One region of the Variovorax nitratireducens genome, then DNA from elsewhere that is predicted to be linked to it. Evidence: riboswitches for the same ligand, from Rfam matches in the RefSeq annotation. Region 1 holds a riboswitch; the other holds the start of a gene.

Region 1 (6,657 bases):
GCGACAGCACCCACGAAACGAAGCGCAGCAGGTATTCCGGCACCAGCATGAAGATGTAGAACGCCACCACCGCGTTGGCGATCCCGGTGAACAGGAAGATCTGCGGAATGGTGAAGCCGGCGCCGAGCAGCGCACCGGCGATGACCGAACTGCCGATCATGAAGAGGGCATTGAGGATGTTGTTGGCGGCGATGATCCGCGCGCGGTGCGTGGGCTGGCTGCGCAGCTGGATGAGCGCATACATCGGCACGCTGTAGAGCCCGGCGAACAGCGACAGCAGCCCGAGATCGGCCATCACGCGCCAGTGCGCCGGCTGCCGCACGAAAGCACCGAGCCCCATCTCGGCCGCTGGCGGCAATGCGCGCGAGGCAAAGTAGAGATCGATGGCAAACACGCTCATGCCGATTGCGCCCAGCGGCACCAGGCCGATCTCGACCTGGCGGCGCGACAGCGTTTCGCAGAGCAGCGAACCGATGCCGATGCCGACCGAGAACACCACCAGCAACAGCGAAGCCACCTGTTCGTTGCCGTGCAGCACCTCCTTGGCGAAGCTCGGGAACTGGCTCAGGAACACCGCGCCGAAGAACCACATCCACGAGATGCCGAGCAGCGAACGGAACACCACGATGTTGCCGTGCGCCAGCTTCAGGTTGCGCCACGTCTCGCTGAAAGGGTTCCAGTTGATGACCAGGCCCGGATCGGTGGCCGGTGCGGGCGGGATGGCCTGCGCGACGCCGCGGCCGACCAGTGCAAGCAGCACGCATGCCACCGCCACCGTGGTGTGTCCGATGCCCGGCATCGCAACCAGCAGCCCGCCCGCCACCTGCCCCAGCAGGATCGCGACGAAGGTGCCCATCTCGACCATGCCGTTGCCGCCGGTGAGCTCGCGCGCATCGAGCACCTGCGGCAGGTAGGCGAACTTGACCGGCCCGAACAGAGTGGAATGCAGCCCCATGAGAAACACGCAGCCCAGCAATACCGCCGCATCGGCACGGACGAAGCCCCAGGCCGCGAGCAGCATGATCGCGATCTCGAGGTTCTTGACGAAGCGGATCATCTTCGTCTTGTCGAACTTGTCGGTGAGCTGGCCGGCCGTCGCCGAGAACAACAGGAAGGGCAGGATGAACAGCGCGCCGATCGCCAGCCCCGCCATTGCCGGCGGCATCCAGCTCAACTGGAGCTGGTAGGTCACCATCACAGTGAAGGCGAACTTGAACAGGTTGTCGTTAGCCGCGCCGGCGAACTGTGTCCAGAAGAACGGCGCGAAACGCCGCTGGCCGAGCAACGCAAACTGGTTGGCATGCGCTTCGGTGGCGGGGGCAGCGGCAGTCGTTGTTGTCATGAATCGTTGTGCCTCGTGGTGCCTCGACATGGCCGGGACGGCGTTCGCAGCGCGGCCTTCACGCCGTAGCGGTCGGTGCGCCCGGATTGTGCCGCAGGAGCGTGTGGCGCTCTGCCGTGCGCAGCGTCAGCAGCACCGGGAGCGCTGCCAGGGCAGCGGTCAGGTGCTTGAGGCTGTGGCCCGACACCAGCTGCGCGGTGGCCTCGTAGACCGCACCGTCGGCCATCTCGAACAGCTTTGCCGTCGCGTAGAAGAAGATCACCCAGCCGAGCCGCAGGCCCCACGCGCCGGCTACCGGTCGCAGCAACGCCAGCCCAAGCACCAGCAGCATGCCGCCGAACTGCACCACCGCCCAGGGCATCACGTTGCGCGTCTCGTGGTAGACCGCCACCGCCAGCAGACCGGCGGCCAGCGTGAACCAGGCGGCCGGCCAGCCGGCACGGTGGCTGACCCGCTCGCACACGGCCATGCCGATGAGACCTGCAAACGCCACCGCCATGCCGGCGCGATCCGCGGCAAGGCGCAGCGCATCGGGCTGGAGGTGATAGAAGACCGACCCCGCTGCGGTGAGGATCAAGCCCGCGAAGAACAGCCAGGCGCAGTCGAGCGCGTCGATCGGCGGCTCGACCAGCGCGTGGGGGCGCGTCGGCATCGCGGCTTGTGCCCGCTCGTGCGCATGGTCGAGCCAGTGCAGCCGGATCAGGCCCCACAGGCCGATCGCGAAGAACGGCAGGTTGCTCAACACATCCATCGCGTTCGGCAGGCCGCGCCATTCGCGGCTGTCGGCCAACAGGGTGCCGCCGCCAGCCCGCGCCGGCAGTTCCGGCCCGAACAGCGCTAGCAGCGTGAACAACACAAGGACGCCGAGCAGGCCGGCCTCACGCGGTTGCAGGCTGGCGAACGGGCGGCGCACGGAGAAGAAATTCATGGCAGGGCTCCGGTAGGTGGTGTGCGGCGGAATGTAGGTTGTCAACCTGGCCCGGGGCATCGAAAATCGATACGGAGCACTTTTTTACGACTTTCAGTATCAAAAAGAGGTACCCAATCCATCATGAGCACCACCGTCGACCTCGTCCTCGCCCTCAAGAACGAACTCAAGAGCGCCCGCATGACCTACGCCGACCTGGCGCGCTCGCTCGACATGGCCGAGTCCAGCGTCAAGCGCATGCTGGCCAAGGGCGACATGCCGCTGTCGCGGGTCGATGCCATCTGCCGCGCGCTCAAGCTCGACTTTGCCGAACTCGCGCGGCGCGTGGCTGATGCCCAGCCGCTGCTGAAGGAACTGACGCACGAGCAGGAGAAAGCCGTGGTCAAGGACAAGAAGCTGCTGCTGGTGGCCATCAACGTGCTGAGCCAGTGGACGCTGGAGCAGATCACGGGCGCCTACCGCATCACCGAGGCCGAATGCATCGTCTGTTTTGCCCAGCTCGACCGGATCGGCATCATCGAGCTGCGGCCGATGAACCGCTACCGCCTCAAGTTGGCCAAGACCTTCCGCTGGCGGCCGCACGGGCCCTTCATGGAGTTCTTTCGCGACAACGTGGTGCTCGACTACTACCGCGGCGGCTTCGACGGCCCGGCCGAAGCGCTGATGCTGGTGCACGGCACCATCAGCCGGGCGCTGGCGCCGTCGTTCCGCGAACGGCTGCAGCGGGTTGCGCAGGACTTCGCGCAACAGCACCAGACCGACCAGAAGATCGCCGAGAAAGACCGCGAGGGCTACACGCTGGTGTTGGGCATGCGCAACTGGGAGTTCGAGGCGTTCACGCGGCTGCGCCGGTAACGGCTAAACTCGGGCTCTGCAGGAGAGCGGGCCGCGCCAAGCGGCCCCACCGAAGGCGCAAACTCCCATGAACGCTCAGGTAAACCGGTCGATCCCGGTTGCGTACTGCACACATTGAAACGCCGTCTGGAGAGCCATCACATCCTGTGATGCACCGAAGGAGCAAGGCCACTGCGGGCGCAGCGGCTGAATCTCTCAGGTACCAAGGACAGGGGGAGCGGCCACCTTCTATCGAAGAGGCTCTTCCATGCGTGTGATCGTTCTCGGCGCCGGCTTGCTCGGCGTCACCTCGGCCTATTACCTCCAGCAACTCGGCCACGAAGTGACCGTGATCGACCGGCAAGCCACGCCGGCCGCCGAAACCAGCTTTGCCAACGGCGGGCAAATATCCGTCAGCCATGCCGAGCCCTGGGCCAACCCGAGCGCGCCGCTCAAGGTGCTGCAATGGCTCGGCAAGGAAGACGCGCCGCTGCTGTTCCGCATCCGCGCCGACAGGCGCCAGTGGCTCTGGGGCCTGCAGTTCCTGCGCGAATGCACGCCGGCCCGCACCCGGCACAACATCGCGCAGATCGTGCGCCTGGGCAGCTACAGCCGCGACATGCTGCAGGCGCTGCGCCGCGAGGCCGGCATCGCGTACCACGAGCGCACCGAAGGCATCCTGCACTTCTACACGACGCAAAAAGAGTTCGACGGCGCGCTCAAGCCGGCCGAACAGATGCGTGCCCTCGGCTGCGAGCGACAGGTGATTTCGGCCGACGAGGCGGTGCGGATCGAGCCCGCGCTGGCCCACATCCGCCCGCAGCTGGCCGGCGCCACCTACACGGCCGAAGACGAGTCGGGCGACGCCAACCGCTTCGCGCGCGAGCTGGTCAAGCTCTGCGAAGCGGCCGGCGTCAGGTTCCTGATGAGCCACACGGTCACTGCGATCCGCGAGGCCGGCGGCAAGATCGAGCACGTCGAGGCAACCGACAGCGAAGGCCGCTTCCAGCGCATCGTGGGCGACGCCTATGTGCTCGCGATGGGCTCGCTGAGTCCGATCTACGCCGCGCCGCTCGGCATCCGCCTGCCGATCTACCCGGCCAAGGGCTACTCGGTGACGATGCCGGTCAAGGACGCCTCGAAGGCGCACCAGGTTTCGCTGACCGACGACGAGTTCAAGCTCGTGTTCTCGCGCTACACCGCCGCCGACGGCGACCGCCTGCGCATCGCCGGAACGGCCGAACTCAATGGCTACGATCGCGACCTGAACCGCGTGCGCTGCGAAGCGATCGTGCGCCGCGTCGAGCAGCTGTTCCCGGGCGCGGGTGATGCCTCGCAGGCCCAGTTCTGGACCGGTCTGCGCCCCGCCACGCCGAGCAACGTGCCACTGATCGGCAAGACGAAGCTGCCCAACTTCTTCCTGAACACCGGCCACGGCACGCTGGGCTGGACGCACTCGTGCGGCTCCGGCAGATCGATCGCGCGCATCGTGAGCGGGCTCGCGCCCGAGGTGGACTTCGCGTTCACGCAGGGCTGAGGCCGCTGCCCTGCTGGCGCCGCTCGCGGCCAGCGCCGCCGATCTGCGCGTGGCCGTGGCCGACGGCCCGGCCGCGCGCGTTGTCGGCCTGAGAAGGCTCAGTCGGAGGTGAACACGGTGAGCACGCCGGTGTAGCCATACAGGTGGTGCCGCGCAATTTCGCCGGCGGCGAAGAAGCCGACCAGCGGCACGTCGCCGAGCGCATGGCGCACGATCTGCAACTCGGCACCTGGTGCGCCGAAGTGCGGGCCACCGCGGCCCGAGCAACTCACGTACACCGCCCCGGCGACGCGGCGCGCCGGGTGCGGCGCGCGCTCGGCCTCGCCGGCTGCGATGGCGGTTGCGGTTTCGAGCGTCTGCTCTTCGGGCTCCAGCTCTTCGCGGATCTCGGCGCAGATGCGCATGAGGTCGGCGCGCGCGGCCTGTGCGCTGCGCCGGCAGAAGCTCATGCGCATGCCGGCTTCGGCCCGGTCGGCGATGGCGACGCCGCGCCGTGCGGGGTCGAGCCCGATGATGTGGCGCACCAGCACGTCGGCGCCAAGGTCGCCGGTGCGGCGCACGCCGTCATTGCCGGCATCGACCAGACCGATCAACGTGGCGCGCACGGCGTCGATGGCTTCCTGCGGTTCGTCGAGCGACACCTTGAGTTCGGCCAGCAGCACGTCGAGCGCGGGTTCGCCGTCGAGCGTGAGCAGCACGTTGCCGTCGGCCTCGGTGATCTCGCGTTCGCGCCCTGCCCCGCCCGCCAGCGGCTGGCAGCCCTGCGTGACGCGCGACACCAGCCGCACGCCCTCGCCGAACACCACGCCCGACAGGCCACCACGGAACACGCCGCCGGCCGCGCCGTGGCCCTTGATGTTGCCGTTGCCGCCGATCGCGAACTGCAGCGCGCCGGCGCGGCCGGACGCGAGCCCGCCGAACAGGTAGCCGGTGTCGGTGCGCACCGCCAGGTCGCCGATGAGTTCGGGCAGGTCGGGAGTTTCGGCGTCGGCATGCACCAGCGCCGTGTGCGCCTCGAAACCGGCCATCTCGGCGCTGCCCAAGGGCGCCACGCCCGAGAACACGCGGTACTGGTCGCTCGGCAGCTCGCACAGCATCAGGCTCAATGCGGGCTCATCGAAGTACTCGGCGTTGTTGGCCGAAACGCCGATGCCGACGGTGCCGGCCCAGTCGGTGACCTCGGGCAGTTCGGCGCCGAGGTGGTCGAGGATCTCCTGCGCATCGGCACCGTAATGGTCGGTGATGTAGAGCAGGCCCAGCGTGGGCGACTGCGCGTATTCGGGCAGCGCCATCTGCGCGCGCAACTGCGCCAGCACCAGGCCGGCAGCCATTCGCCACTGGGGGTGGGTCGCGTGACCGGAGGGAAATAGCTTCATGTCAGTGTCCGATCCTGAAGCCGCGACCGGCGCGGCTCAGCGTCTTTTGGGTGCAGCGCGCTTGGCCGCAGGTTTGGAGGGCGTCTTCTTCGCGGCCGCAGGCTTCTTGCCGCTGGCCACGGAGACGGATTGTTTGACCGCATCGGAAGCCTGATCGACCGCCGATTGCAGCATCGACGGCACCTTGAGGCTGGCGGCATCGCGCAAGGCGCCGCTGGCGATCTGCTCGAACTGCTGCGTCAGCGCGCCCCACCACTGAAGCGGGTCGACCACGCCAGCCGTGGGCGCGGCGGATGCGGCCTTGCCCTTGGTCTTGGTGTCGGGCTCCGGCGCCGGTTCGGGTGCGGGCGCAGCGGGCGTAGGGACGGGCGGCGGCGGTGCCATCTCGGGAGCAGCGGCCACCGGCGCGGCCGCACGGGGCGAGGCCTGCGAGGCCACGGTGGCGGCGCGCGTGAACGAGTTGGCCAGGTCTTCCATGCGCACGTTCATGCCCTTCAGCGTCGAGAGCGTCATCTTCTGCACTTCGAGCGCCTGGATCGTGGCCTTGAGCGCGTTGAGGTTCTGGTCGAGCCAGAACTGCACGGTTTTCAGCTCCTGGATGCGCTTGTCGACTTCTTCCACGCTCAGCGTCGGGGCCACC
Region 2 (6,657 bases), on a different contig from region 1:
CGTGGCCTTTTCGCGGCGGATGTGCTGCTCGCGCGTCTGCAGCGCAAGGCGGTAGGCCGGCGCACCGTGCACGTCGACGCTCACACCCACCAGTCGGCCCGGCAGCGAACGCTTGAATGCATCGCGGCAGGCCAGGTAAGCCGCATGCGGGCCGCCATTGCACATCGGCATGCCGAAGCGCTGCGTGGTGCCGCAGACGATGTCGGCGTCCCATTCGCCCGGCGGCGCGAGCAGGGTCAGCGCGAGCAGGTCGGCGGCGACGCAGAGCGCTGCGCCGATCGCGTGGGCATGGCCGGCCAGCGGCCGCAGGTCGTGCACCTGGCCGGTGGTGCCGGGGTACTGCGCGAGGGCACCGAAGAATTCGCCGCTCGCCATCAGGTGCGGCAGGGTTTCGGCAGCGGTGCTGACCTTGATCTCGATGCCCAGCGGCGCGGCGCGCGTGCGCAGCACTTCGATGGTCTGCGGGTGGCAGTCGCCCGCCACCAGGAACACATTGCTCTTGTTCTTGACGCTGCGCTTGGCGAGCGTCATGGCCTCGGCGGCGGCAGTGGCCTCGTCGAGCATCGAGGCGTTGGCGATCGCCATGCCGGTCAGGTCGCACACCATGGTCTGGAAGTTCAGCAGCGCTTCCATGCGGCCCTGCGAAATCTCGGCCTGGTAGGGCGTGTAGGCGGTGTACCAGGCCGGGTTCTCGAGCACGTTACGCAGGATCACGCCGGGCGTGTGGGTGCCGTAGTAGCCCTGGCCGATGAAGTTGCGCGCGACCTTGTTCTTCGCAGCCATGGCCTTGAGCTCGGCGAGCGCACCGGCCTCGGAAACCGGTGCCGGCAGGTTCATCGGCTTCGCGCGCCGGATCGCTGCCGGCACGATGCCGTCGATCAGTTCCTTGCGCGTGACCGAGCCGATGACCGGCAGCATGCGCGCCTCGTCCGCGGCCTCGATGCCGATGTGGCGCGCGATGAATTCATCGGCATTCTCGAGTTCGTGCAGGGAGGGCAAAGTCTGGATAGGCATGGCAATGAGTGTTGGCGTACCGGTTTTAAAGTGAAACACAGCGGAACCGGCTTTGCCGGGCTGCTGGTGTTGCCCCCGGCAGGGGGTTGGCGAAGCGACACGAAGTGCGCGAAGACTGGGGGCGAGCTCAGCTCTCGGCGAATTTGTCGTAGGTGGTTGCGTCCATCAGCGCGTCGAGCTGCAGCGCATCGCTGAGCTTGACCTTGAAGAACCAGCCAGCCGCGAGCGGGTCGCTGTTGGCGAGCGACGGGTCGGCGCGCAGCGCCTCGTTGACTTCGGTGATCTCGCCCGACACCGGCATGAACACATCGGCTGCGGCCTTGACCGACTCGACCACGCCGGCAACTTCGCCCTGCGCGAAGGTCTTGCCGACTTCGGGCAGGTCGACGAACACCACGTCGCCCAGGGCATCCTGTGCATGCACGGTGATGCCGACGGTGGCGGCGTCGCTGCCGGTGGATTCGACCCACTCGTGGTCTTTGGTGTATTTGACGGTCATCGAAAAGCTCCTGAAGAAAGATGGATGCAAGAAAGTTTTTTTCAGCCGCGAAAGTACCGGGTGGGCACGAACGGCATCGTGGTCACCTCCATCGGCACGGGCTTGCCGCGCACGATGGCCTGCATGCGCGTGCCGGGAGCCGAGAACGCAGTGGCCACATAGCCCATCGCGACCGGCCGGTCGGCGGTCGGGCCGAGCAGGCCGCTGGTGACCTGCCCGATCGGGTGGCCTTCGAAGGATTCGAGCGGCGAGCCGTCGCGCACCGGCACGCGCTCCAGCGCGACCAGGCCGACCCGCTTGCGCGTCAGCGTCTTGTGATCCGTGGTGCCGGCCGCTCCAGTGCTGGCCACCGCCAGCTGCGCCAGCACTTTCTCGGCGCCCGGAAAACCGCCTGCGCGCGCGCCGCCGGCCCGGCGCACCTTCTGCATCGCCCAGTTGAGCGAGGCCTCGACCGGCGTGGTGGTGGTGTCGATGTCGCTGCCATAGAGGCAGAGGCCGGCCTCCAGCCGCAGCGAGTTGCGCGCGCCCAGGCCGATCGGCTTGACCGCCGGTTGCGCGAGCAGCAGCCGCGCCAGCGCCTCGGCGTCGGCGGCCGCGACGGAGATCTCGAAGCCGTCCTCCCCCGTGTAGCCGCTGCGCGTGACGAAGGCATCGATGCCGCCGATCTTCACGCTGCCGCCCGTCATGAACACGAAGCGCTCGATGCCGGGCGACAGGGCCGAAAGCAGGGCCGCCGCCTGCGGGCCCTGCAGCGCCAGCAGCGCATGGTCGGGCAGCGGCTGCACCGCGCAGCGCGCGCCGATCTTCGCCGTGATGTGGGCGATATCGTCGACCTTGCAGGCGCCGTTGACGATCACGAAGAGCGAATCGTCGCGCTCCCGGAAGAACATCAGGTCGTCGAGGATGCCGCCCGCGTCGTTCAGCAGCAGGCCGTAGCGCTGCTTGCCGACCGGCAGATCGATCACGTCGACCGGCATCAGGCTCTCGAACGCGGCGGCTGCGTCCGGGCCACTGAGCCGCAACTGGCCCATGTGCGAGATGTCGAACAGGCCGGCCGCATCGCGCGTGTGCCTGTGCTCGGCCATCAGGCCGGCCGGGTACTGCACCGGCATCGAATAGCCCGCGAAGGGCACCATGCGGGCGCCAAGCTCGACGTGGAGGCCGTGGAGCGGGGTCTTCAGAAGCGTTGCGTTGTCGGACGGAGCGGCCATGGGGTTTTCATTGGGGCAGTCGAATTCCATGGCGCGACGCCATGGGCCACCCCTGCTGTCCCTGGTACCTGAGAGATTCGCCCCACGATCGGGGTTTGCTCCTTCGGTGGGCCGACGCGGATCGGCCTCTCTCCAGCAAGGAAACGCCCGATTGCGCGAGCGTCTTGTCAGTCCTTTTGCCTGAGCGTTCGGAGGGTTCCTGCGCCTTCGGCGGCCCCGGCTGGCGGGGCGCTCTCCTGACCCTGGCGAGTGTAGTGGATCGCGAAGCGAGGGGTTTCGCGTCAGTGCACGAATTCGGCCGGCGGCAGCAGCCGGTCGATGCGCTCCCGCAGCGATTCGGCGCGCTCCGCGCCGGCGGTCTTCTCGACCTCGGCGAGCATCAGTGCGGCGATGGCCAGCATCGCCTCGCGGTCGCGGGCTTCGCGCAGGGCGTCGCGCATCTGCAGCGCGAACCCGGGGTCGCGCCGCACGAACATGCGCTCGCAGATGTCGAACAGGAACATGCGCGTGGTGGCCAGCGAGCGCTTGCCGTCGAATGTGTCGGCCGCGGCCGCGGGGCGGATCGGCTCGGCCGCGGGTTGCGCGGCGGCCGGCGGCTCGTGCAGGTAGCCGCGCTGCGCCAGGGCCCGGATCGCGTCCCTGGCCTCGCCCCGGTTGGGGAACAGGGGGCTGAAGTCGGTCAGCGAACGCCGGCCGTCAGCCATCAGCAGCAGCGCGCGCTCGCGCTGGCTCAGGGTGCGCTGGCCGCCTTGCAGCTCGTCGCGCGCCTTGTCGGTTTTGGTGGGAAACATGGCAGGCGGCTCTTTCGGAAATGGAAGGCCGCAGCATGGCGCCCGCTGGTTACATCTTCGTGAACCGCCGGCGCCGCGATCACGCGGGCGGCGACAGTTGCGCACGCAAATACTCGAGGAACGCGACGATGCCCTGCGGCAAGGTGCGCCCGGCCAGGGTCTGCACCTCGATCGCGCGGCCGTTCATGCCGCGCTCGCGGATCGGCGCCGCATGCAGCTCGCCGCGCCGCACGCGGTCGCGCACCGTCACCTCACCCGATATCGACAGCCCGCCGCCGTGCAGCACGAAGTTGGTGAGCGACTCGAAATGGTCGCTGACCAGCACCGGGTCGAACACCAGGCGGCGCTGGCTGCAGCCGATGTCGAACAACTGGCGCACGGTGTTGTCGCGCTCGGGCAGGGCGATCGGGTGCGGGTGCATCTGCGTCAGCGTGACCGTGGGAAAGCGCGCCAGTGCGTGGTCGGGCCGCATGATGGCGTACACCGGCGCCACCTGCATGTGCTGCACGTGGATGTCGCGTTCGGCGGCGCGGCTGTAGGTGAGGCCGATGTCCACGTCGCCGTTGAGGACGGCGGTGGTCACCTGGGCGGGAGCGACCACCCGCAGGTGAAACAGGATGCCCGGGTAGTTTGCGCGGAATCCGGCCATCACCCGCGGCAGGAACTCGATCGCGAAGCCCGACGAACTGCCCAGGCGCACCAACCCGCGCCGCAGCCCCTGCAGCGCCTGGATGTCTGACACCACGCGGTCGGCTTCCATGGCGCCTCGGCGCGCATGCGCGGCCAGCAGTTCCCCGGCCGCACTGGGCGACATGCCGCGCGCGTGGCGCTCGAACAGCGGTACGCCCAGCAGTTCTTCCAGCGCCGCGACCTGCCGGCTCACCGCCGAGGGTGACACGCTGAGCCGCCCGGCGGCTTCGCTGACCGAGCCGCTGCGCACGACCTCGAGAAAGTAGCGCAGGGCGGTGTCCTGAAGTCGGCTGGAACGCATCGAAGGCCCTCGGAGGTTTGCGTAAAACGCAAAGGTACCTGAAACAAACGGCGATTGTCGTCAAGCTGGCGGCAGCTTATTCTGGCTCCATCCCGTCACATTTCCCTTGGAAACGCATGCAGATTTCCCCCTCCGCCCCAGTTGCGGCCCGCGCATCGGGCATCGTGGATCTCACGGCCACCGCGCTGTCGCGCGCCATCCATGCCCGCAAGGTCTCGTGCGTGGAAGTGCTCGATGCGTTCCTGGCGCAGATCGACCGCTTCAATCCAGTGGTCAATGCCATCGTGGCCGCTGCCGACCGCGAGACGCTGCACGCCCAGGCCGTGCAGCGCGACGCGCAGCTGGCGCAGGGCCGCAGCCTCGGCCCGCTGCACGGATTTCCGCAGGCGCCCAAGGACATCATGCCGGTGGCCGGCATGGTCACAACCCGGGGCTCGCCGATCTTCCGCGGTCAGGTTACGCCGGCCGATGCGGTGGTGTTCGAGCGCATGCGCGCGGGCGGCGCGCTGTTCGTCGGGCGCACCAACACGCCGGAGTTCGGCCTGGGCGGCCACACCTACAACCCGGTGTACGGCGCCACGCGCAACGCCTTCGACCCGGCGCGCTCGGCGGGCGGCAGCAGCGGCGGCGCGGGCGTGGCGGTGGCACTGCGCATGCTGCCGGTGGCCGACGGCTCCGACATGATGGGCTCGCTGCGCACGCCGGCGGCCTTCAACAACGTGTATGGCCTGCGCACCTCCATCGGCTGCGTGCCGCACGGGCCGACCGAGGAGGTGTTCTTCCAGCAGTTCAGCGTGGCCGGGCCGATGGCACGCGACATTCCCGACTTGGCGATGCTGCTGTCGGTGCAGGCTGGTTTCGACGCGCGCCTTCCGCTCACGCATCGGCACGCCGAGGGCGTCGACTTCCTGAAGCAGCCGCTGGCGCGCGATTTCCGTGGCATGCGCATCGGCTGGCTCGGCGACCTGGGCGGCCACCTGCCGACCGAGCCAGGCGTGCTCGACACCTGCACGCAGGCGCTGCGGCATTTCGAGGCGGTGGGCTGCACGGTCGAGGCGGTGCTGCCGCGGTTCGACCTGGAGCAGATGTGGCGAGCCTGGATCGACCTGCGCAGCTTCGCCGTGGCGGGCGCCAACGCGGGGCTTTACCGCGACGCCGCGACGCGCGGGCTGCTCAAGCCCGAGGCGGTGTGGGAGATCGAGCGCGGCCTGCAACTAAGTGGCATGCAGGTGTACGACGCCGCGCGCACGCGCTCGGCCTGGTACCAGGTGCTGCACGGCCTGTTCGCGCAGTACGACTTCCTGGTGATGCCCTCGGCACAGGTGTTCCCCTTCGACGTGGCGCTCGACTGGCCGCACGAGGTGGGCGGCCGCGCCATGGACACCTACCACCGCTGGATGCAGGCCGTGGTGCCCGCCACCATGGCCGGCCTGCCGGCGTTGGCCGCGCCCGCCGGCTTCGGTGCGGGCGGGCTGCCGGCAGGCCTGCAGATCATCGGCCCGGCACAGGCCGACATGGCCGTGCTGCAACTCGGCCATGCCTACGACCAGGCCAGCGGCCATGCGCGGGTGCGCAGCCCCTTGCTCGGCTGAACGCCTCGTTTCTTGCTTTGCCCTTTGCCCTGCACCTTTTGCCAACCTGGAGCTTCGCACCATGCCGCTGACCCGTACCCGCTTTCTCTCCTGCCTGCTGGCAGCCGCTGCGGCATGTGCCGCGCCGTCCACCGTGCTGGCGCAGGGCTACCCCGAGCGCCCCATCAAGCTGGTCGTGCCCTTCGCGCCGGGTGGCGCCACCGACATCCTGGGCCGGCTGCTGGCCAGTTCGATGGGCGAGAAGCTCGGCCAGCCCATAGTGGTCGAGAACCGGGCGGGCGCCGGCACGGTGGTTGCGGCCTCGCTGGTGGCCAAGGCGCCGGCCGACGGCTACACGCTGCTGCTGGGCGCCAGCACCACACTCACGCTGAACCCCGCCATCCGCACGAACCTGCCCTATGACCCGATCCGCAGCTTCACGCCGCTGGGCCTGGTGGCCGACATGGGGCTGCTGCTGGTGGCCGGCAAGGACACGCCGGGCGCCTCGCTCAAGGACATCGTGGCCCAGGCCAAGGCCGCGCCCGACAAGTTTTCCTACGGCTCTTTCGGCACCGGCTCC

Evidence for each region. A riboswitch is a leader RNA that binds a small molecule or an ion and turns the genes downstream of it on or off. The one in region 1 is predicted to bind glycine.
Region 2: linked by a shared signal. The riboswitch ahead of gcvT (glycine cleavage system aminomethyltransferase GcvT) and the one ahead of ACSFA8_RS00325 (D-amino acid dehydrogenase) in region 1 are both predicted to bind glycine.

Annotation. Positions count from the first base shown of each region.
Region 1 is NZ_JBPJZO010000001.1:62,198-68,854, reverse strand. Features, by position in the region: gene ACSFA8_RS00340 (MFS transporter) at 1-1,342, opposite strand, end outside; gene ACSFA8_RS00335 (hypothetical protein) at 1,401-2,270, opposite strand; gene ACSFA8_RS00330 (helix-turn-helix domain-containing protein) at 2,394-3,125, shown strand; glycine riboswitch at 3,135-3,223, shown strand; glycine riboswitch at 3,242-3,347, shown strand; gene ACSFA8_RS00325 (D-amino acid dehydrogenase) at 3,373-4,641, shown strand; gene ACSFA8_RS00320 (FIST signal transduction protein) at 4,740-6,017, opposite strand; gene ACSFA8_RS00315 (PhaM family polyhydroxyalkanoate granule multifunctional regulatory protein) at 6,054-6,657, opposite strand, start outside.
Region 2 is NZ_JBPJZO010000011.1:61,503-68,159, forward strand. Features, by position in the region: gene gcvP (aminomethyl-transferring glycine dehydrogenase) at 1-1,014, opposite strand, end outside; gene gcvH (glycine cleavage system protein GcvH) at 1,142-1,513, opposite strand; gene gcvT (glycine cleavage system aminomethyltransferase GcvT) at 1,555-2,724, opposite strand; glycine riboswitch at 2,770-2,870, opposite strand; glycine riboswitch at 2,883-2,973, opposite strand; gene ACSFA8_RS21805 (hypothetical protein) at 3,006-3,515, opposite strand; gene ACSFA8_RS21810 (LysR family transcriptional regulator) at 3,595-4,506, opposite strand; gene ACSFA8_RS21815 (amidase) at 4,623-6,098, shown strand; gene ACSFA8_RS21820 (Bug family tripartite tricarboxylate transporter substrate binding protein) at 6,160-6,657, shown strand, end outside.